2 linked regions of the Modestobacter italicus genome follow. The protein of the gene in region 1 interacts with the protein of each later gene in a pairwise test. Links are inferred from orthologs where the notes say so. Each region holds a gene or a part of one and is shown on either strand. Other genes may lie near its edges. The genes, in order: rpe and eno.

Evidence for each region.
Region 2: the proteins of rpe (region 1) and eno interact in binary tests that used the Escherichia coli proteins (3 or more experiments, as listed by UniProt). The link is inferred for Modestobacter italicus from one-to-one orthologs.

Annotation. Positions count from the first base shown.
Region 1 is NC_017955.1:3,286,418-3,289,510, forward strand. Bases 71-2,855 are described here. They hold rpe (ribulose-phosphate 3-epimerase), read right to left. Parts: upstream 1,901-2,855; coding sequence 1,241-1,900; downstream 71-1,240. Other genes in these bases: MODMU_RS15715 (riboflavin synthase), read right to left, coding at 71-187; ribD (bifunctional diaminohydroxyphosphoribosylaminopyrimidine deaminase/5-amino-6-(5-phosphoribosylamino)uracil reductase RibD), read right to left, coding at 189-1,220; MODMU_RS15730 (hypothetical protein), read right to left, coding at 1,947-2,408; MODMU_RS15735 (VOC family protein), read left to right, coding at 2,646-2,855. Also shown: more of MODMU_RS15715, read right to left, coding at 1-70; more of MODMU_RS15735, read left to right, coding at 2,856-2,999; MODMU_RS29595 (RsmB/NOP family class I SAM-dependent RNA methyltransferase), read right to left, coding at 3,018-3,093. UniProt on the Escherichia coli protein: Catalyzes the reversible epimerization of D-ribulose 5-phosphate to D-xylulose 5-phosphate.
Region 2 is NC_017955.1:980,390-983,665, reverse strand. The notes cover bases 20-2,987. They hold eno (phosphopyruvate hydratase), read right to left. Parts: upstream 2,162-2,987; coding sequence 878-2,161; downstream 20-877. Other genes in these bases: MODMU_RS04685 (DUF3592 domain-containing protein), read left to right, coding at 2,265-2,987; MODMU_RS04695 (FtsB family cell division protein), read right to left, coding at 346-873; MODMU_RS04700 (DUF501 domain-containing protein), read right to left, coding at 20-262. In the rest of the region: more of MODMU_RS04700, read right to left, coding at 1-19; more of MODMU_RS04685, read left to right, coding at 2,988-3,236. UniProt on the Escherichia coli protein: Catalyzes the reversible conversion of 2-phosphoglycerate (2-PG) into phosphoenolpyruvate (PEP). It is essential for the degradation of carbohydrates via glycolysis.

The sequences.
Region 1 (3,093 bases):
ACACGGCGCTGCCGTCGTCGTCGGGCTGGACGCCGGTGACGGTCAGGCAGACGCCGTTGACCGCGATCGAGTCGCCCAGCGCGACCCCCTCCAGCGCCCTGCGCGCCCGGATGCGCAGCACCGCGCTGTCCGCGCCGTCCTCGCGCACGACCAGGGTGCCGAGCTCTTCCACGATGCCGGTGAACACCTCAGCTCCCTCCGCCGGTCGGTCCTGGCCCCCCAGTGTGCCGGGTGGACCGCAACCGGATCTGCACGTCCCCGCCCAGGCGGGTGACGTCGGTGACGTGCAGGTGCAGCGCCGAGGTGATCGTGCTGATTCCCAGGTCCCCCACCAGCGGGGTCCCGGCGCCCAGCAGCTGGGGTGCGACGTGCACCACGGCCTCGTCGACCAGGCCCGCGGCGAGGAACGCCGCGGCCAGCGTGGGGCCGCCCTCGAGCAGCACCCGGCGGACGTCGCGGTCGTGGAGCTCGGCGAGCAGGGCAGCCGGGTCCGCGGCGCGGCTGACGTGGGTCGGGGCGGCGTCGTCGTGCACGCGGGCGGTGGCCGGCACCCGGCCGCGGCGGTCGAGGACCACGCGCAGCGGCTGGCGCTCGACGTTGCGGCCCTCGGCGTCGCGGACGGTGAGCTGGGGGTCGTCGGCCAGCGCCGTCCCGGAGCCGACCAGCACGGCGTCGCAGCCGGCCCGCAGCCGGTGCACCTCCGCCCGGGCCTCGGGTCCGGTGATCCACCGGCTGGTGCCGTCGGCGGCGGCGACCCGGCCGTCGAGCGTGCTGGCCACCTTCCACACCACGTGCGGCCGGTGCTCGGTGACGCCGGTCAGCCAGGCGGCGAGCGCGCCGAGCTCCGCCTCGGCCTGCTCGGCGCCGAGCTCGACGTCGATGCCGGCCGCACGCAGCCGCGCGGCCCCGCCCCCGGCGAGCCGGGTCGGCTCGGGGACGGCGACGACGACCCGGGCGACCCCGGCGGCCACCAGCGCGTCGGCGCACGGGCCGGTGCGGCCGGTGTGCGCGCACGGCTCGAGGGTCACCACGGCGGTGCCACCGCGGGCGCGCTCGCCGGCCTGCGCCAGCGCCTGCACCTCGGCGTGCGGTCCGCCCGGCGGCGAGGTGGCGCCCTCCCCCACGACCGTGCCGGCGGCGTCGAGCAGCACCGCGCCCACCGGCGGGTTGGGGCTCGTGGTGCCCAGGACCCGGAGCCCGAGCTCCCGGGCGCGTGCCATGGCCGCCTGCTCGGCGGGGGTCACCGGGCGGCCAGTGCCCGCAGTCCGGCGATCGCCGCGGCCGGGTCCTCGGCGCCGTAGACCGCCGAGCCCGCCACGAACACGTCGGCACCGGCCTCGGCGGCCGCACCGATCGTGTCGGCGTTGATGCCGCCGTCGACCTCGAGGAACAGCTGCAGGTGACCGGTCTGCACCAGCCGGCGGGCCTCCCGGACCTTGGGGAGCACCTCGGGCATGAAGGACTGGCCGCCGAAGCCGGGCTCGACGGTCATCACCAGCAGGGTGTCGAACTCCGGGAGCACGTCGAGGTAGGCCTCCAGCGGGGTGCCCGGCTTCAGCGCCAGCCCGGCGAGCGCACCGGCGGCCCGGAGGTCGCGCGCCACGGCGCGGGGGTCGCTGCACGCCTCGGCGTGCACCGTGACGTTGCGGGCGCCGGCCTCGGCGTAGCCCGGCGCCCAGCGCTCCGGGTCCTCGATCATCAGGTGGCAGTCCAGCGGCACCGGGCTGACCCGCTGGATGGCCTGGACGACCGGCAGGCCCAGGGTCAGGTTGGGCACGAAGTGGGCGTCCATGACGTCGACGTGCACCCAGTCGGCGTCGGCGATGCGCTGCACCTCGTCGGCGAGCCGGGCGAAGTCCGCGGACAGCAGGCTGGGCGCGATCATGGGTTCCCGGGACACGGAGGAGATCGTAGGTGGCCCCCTCCCCGCCCCCCGTCGAGCGCCGTCAGCCGGGGCCGGCGACGGCGCGCTCGCGGGCGGCGGCCCACAGCAGCCGGCTGATCTGCTCCTCCCCGGGGTCGGTGAGCTGGTCCCCGGTCAGGTGCCGCCGCCGGTGGGACAGCGACGCGGCCACGCCGATCCACGGGGTGTGCAGCTCGGCCGGGTACCAGGCCACCTGACCGCCGAAGAGCCCGGGCAGCCGGCGCCGCTGCGCGGACCGGGCGATGACGACGGTCGGTGCCCCCGCCGGCCGCTGGCGCAGCAGCCAGCGCAGCGCGGCCAGGCCGTCGGCGTGGTGCACGTAGACGTCGCAGATCGAGATCACCGCCGGCTGGTCGTCCAGCGCGCGCAGCGTGAGGCCGACCAGGTTGCCGAGCGCCTCGGCGTCCCCGCGCAGGTCACCCCGGGCGACGACCAGCACGATGCCGTCGCGGTGGCGCACCTCCACGGTGAACCCGTCCGCCATCGCCACCCCCGGCCGCCGGCCTCCGCCGACTGCTGGGCGGGCTCGTTGCATCGACGGGTCGGGGTCCCGGCAAACCTGCCGGCCGGGACCCGAGGGGCAGGCGTCACACGGCGCACCGGGCCGGCTGCGCTGCGTCCCCCGGCAGGGCCGGCGGCGTTCCCGCGGGAACGCCGCCGGGTCGATGAGTCCACGGCCCGGCGCCGGTCCTCCTGGCAGCAACCGAGGAGAGGACCCGTCATGGCCGTCGACCGCCTGCTCGCCGTCGTCCCGGTGTCGGACCTGGACGCCGCCGTCCCCTGGTACGAGCGGCTGTTCGGGCGGGCACCGGACAACCGGCCGATGCCGACGCTCGCCGAGTGGCGGGTCACCGGCAACGGCTGGGTCCAGGTGCACGTGGACGCCGACCGGGCCGGCCGGTCCCTGCTCAACCTGGCCGTCGACGACCTGCCCACGCACCTGGCGGAGCTGCGCGCCCGGGACCTGGTGGCCGACGACCCGCAGACGGTGACCAAGGGCGTCCAGCTGGCCTCGGTCACCGACCCCGACGGCAACGTGGTCACCCTGATCGGCGACTTCCGGGTCGAGTACTGAGCCGCCCGGGGCGGTGCCTCAGACCGTCCGGCGCAGCAGGGCCATGAACATCGCGTCGGTGCCGTGCCGGTGCGGCCACAGCTGCGCGGCGTCC
Region 2 (3,276 bases), 2.3 Mb from region 1 along the record:
GCTCGTCCTGCCACTCCCGCATCCGCCCGGCCGACTCCAGCCGGCTGGCGGCGGCGGTGGCCCGCGGGCAGGTGAGGTAGTACAGCGTGGGGAACGGCGTGCCGTCCTCCAGCCGGGGTGCGGTCTCCACGACGTCGGGCTGGCCGCACGGGCAGCGGTGCGCCACCCCCACCAGCGCACGCGGCGGCCGGCCGAGCTGACGGGCGATGACGGCCCGCTCGTCAGCCGTGACGGGCGGGGAGGGCGGGGCGGGGCTGCTCACCCGACGAGTCTGCGGCAGGCACCCGAGCGCCCGCGCACGGCCCCCTCGCAGGGGCCCGTGCCGCGCGTCAGCGACGGGGTCGCTCAGCCGTCCGCGGCGGCGACGGAGCCGAGCAGGCCCTCGTACCAGGGCACCGGCGCCTCCGGGTCGACCGCGTCGGACGGCGCCGAGGCGCTGTCGCCCGGGTCGCCGGCGTCGCCGACGATGACCAGCCGGTCACCGGGCAGCACGTAGGTCAGCCGCTCCCGCGCCTGCTGGGCGATGTAGGCGGGGTCGGACTGCCGGTCCAGCTGCGCCTGCAGGTCGGCGGCGCGCCGGGTGAGCTCGTCGTGCTCGGCGGCGAGCTCGGCGAGCTCCTGGCGGCCGGCCACGTACTGGCGCAGCGGCCCGGCCAGGGTCAGCGCCAGCAGCAGCACCAGGGCGCCGAGCATGACGGCCCGGCCGGTGAAGCGCGGGCCGCGGCGGGGGGTCGTGCTGCGGGCGGCGCTGCGGGTGGTGCGTCGTCCGGGCCGGCTGTCGGCCGACCCGCGGGAGCCGGCCCGCACCGGCCGTGACGAGGCCCGGCGGCGGGTGCCGCCGGACCTGCCACGACGGGGGCGGGCCGTGCTCATGCGCTCAGCTGCGGGCGGCGAGCCGCGGGAAGGCGGCGGCGCCGGCGTAGCGGGCGGCGTCGTCGAGCTCCTCCTCGATGCGGAGCAGCTGGTTGTACTTGGCCACCCGCTCGCTGCGGGCCGGGGCACCGGTCTTGATCTGCCCGCAGTCCAGGGCGACGGCGAGGTCGGCGATCGTGGTGTCCTCGGTCTCGCCCGAGCGGTGGCTCATCATCGAGCGGTAGCCGCTGCGGTGGGCCAGCGTCACCGCGTCCAGCGTCTCGGTGAGCGTGCCGATCTGGTTGACCTTGACCAGCAGCGCGTTCGCCGCGCCGCGGGCGATGCCGTCGGCGAGCCGGGCCGGGTTGGTGACGAAGAGGTCGTCGCCGACGATCTGCACCCGGTCGCCCAAGGCCTGGGTCAGGGCGACCCAGCCGTCCCAGTCCTCCTCCGACAGCGGGTCCTCGATCGAGACGATCGGGTAGGCGTCCACCAGCCCGGCGTAGTACTCGGTGAGCTCGGCCGAGCTGAGGGTCTTGCCCTCGAAGGCGTACCCGGCGTCGCTGTGGAACTCGGTGGCGGCGACGTCCAGGGCGAAGGCGATGTCGGTGCCGACGGTGTAGCCGGCGGCCTGCACGGCCTCGACGATCAGGTCGAGGGCGTCGCGGTTGCTGGGCAGCGACGGGGCGAAGCCGCCCTCGTCGCCCAGGCCGGTGGACAGCCCGCGCTTCTTCAGCACCGACTTCAGCGCGTGGTAGGTCTCGGTGCCGACCGCGAGCGCCTCGGCGAAGGTCGCCGCGCCGATCGGGGCGATCATGAACTCCTGGACGTCGACGTTGCTGTCGGCGTGGGCGCCGCCGTTGAGGATGTTCATCATCGGCACCGGCAGCAGGTGGGCCGAGGGACCGCCGACGTAGCGGAACAGCGGCAGGCCGGCGGACTCCGCAGCGGCCTTGGCGACGGCGAGGCTCACGCCGAGGACAGCGTTGGCGCCGAGCCGCGACTTGTCGGGCGTGCCGTCGAGGTCGATCAGCCGCTGGTCGAGCAGCCGCTGCTCGGACGCCTCGAAACCGACGAGCTCAGGGCCGATCACATCCAGGACGCCGTCGACGGCCTGGGTCACGCCCTTGCCGTTGTAGCGGTCACCGCCGTCGCGCAGCTCCACCGCCTCGAAGGCGCCGGTCGAGGCGCCGCTGGGCACGGCGGCCCGGGTGATCGTCCCGTCGTCGAGGGCGACCTCGACCTCCACGGTGGGGTTTCCGCGCGAGTCGAGGATCTCTCGCGCGCCTACGGCGTCGATGCTGGCCACGGACCGCAGCCTAGCCAGCCCGGCCGCCGGTGCGGGACACCGCTGCGGTGAACGTCCGGGGACGACGGCCGGACACCTCGGCCGAGCTGGGACGATGGCCGCGATGACGCCGCCGACCTCCCCGCCGCCACCCCGCCCGCACCGGCGTGCGGTCCGCCAGCTCCTCCTCGGCCTGGTGCCGCTGCTCGTGGTCGGCCTGGTGCTGCTGGTCGCGCTCGCGCTGCGGCTCGGGGACGTCCGGGCACCGCTGGCCGCCGACACCGCGACGGCGACCGCGACCGTGACGGCGGTGGGGACGGCGCCGGACGGGCGGGGGCTCGACGTCTCGTTCACCGACGCGGACGGGACGCCGCGCACCGGCGTGGTCGAGCTGGAGCGGGCGCTCGACGTGCCGGTCGGCGCCGAGCTCGCGGTGCGCTACGACCCCGACGACCCGGCGGACGCCACCCGGGTGCACACCGACGGGGACGCCGCCTCGGCCGCGGTGAGCGACGTGGTCTTCGGCCTGCTGGCGGTGACGGTCGTGCTGCTGGCGGCCACCGCGCTGACCGCCGCCCGGCTGCTCGGGCGCCCCCGGTTGCGGTCCCGCCCGGCGCTCCGGCTGACCGCGACGCACGTCGTCGTCAGAAGGGGGCTGCTGGTGCGCAGCTGGCTGGAGGTCGACACCTCGGCGGGGCTGCGCTGGCTGCCGGTGCACTGGGCGCCCGAGCTGGACCGGCTGGTCCCCGGCGCCCGGATCGAGGTGCGCGGTGACCCGGCGCGGGACCGGCTGGTGCTGCCGGTGGTCGAGGGCGCCGAGGTCTGGCCGTCGGGGCGGGTGCGTGACCGCGAGCCGCGCGGCGAGCTCCGCCAGGCCGCCGTCGACCCGGCCGCGACCGAGGTGGGGCTGGCCCGGCAGGCCCGGGCCGACGGCGTGCTGCCGTTCCTGGCGCCGGTGCTGGGGCTGCTGTGGTCCTACGTCGACGGCAGCGGACCGCTGGGCTTCCTCGCCGCGACCGCGCTGTCCGCCGCCGTCCTGTTCTGGCTCCCGCAGCTGCTCGGCTCCGACCCCCGCGCGTCGAGCCACCAGGCATAGGAAGCTCTGCACCCGGTCTCGGGCGCGAGACCGGGTGCAG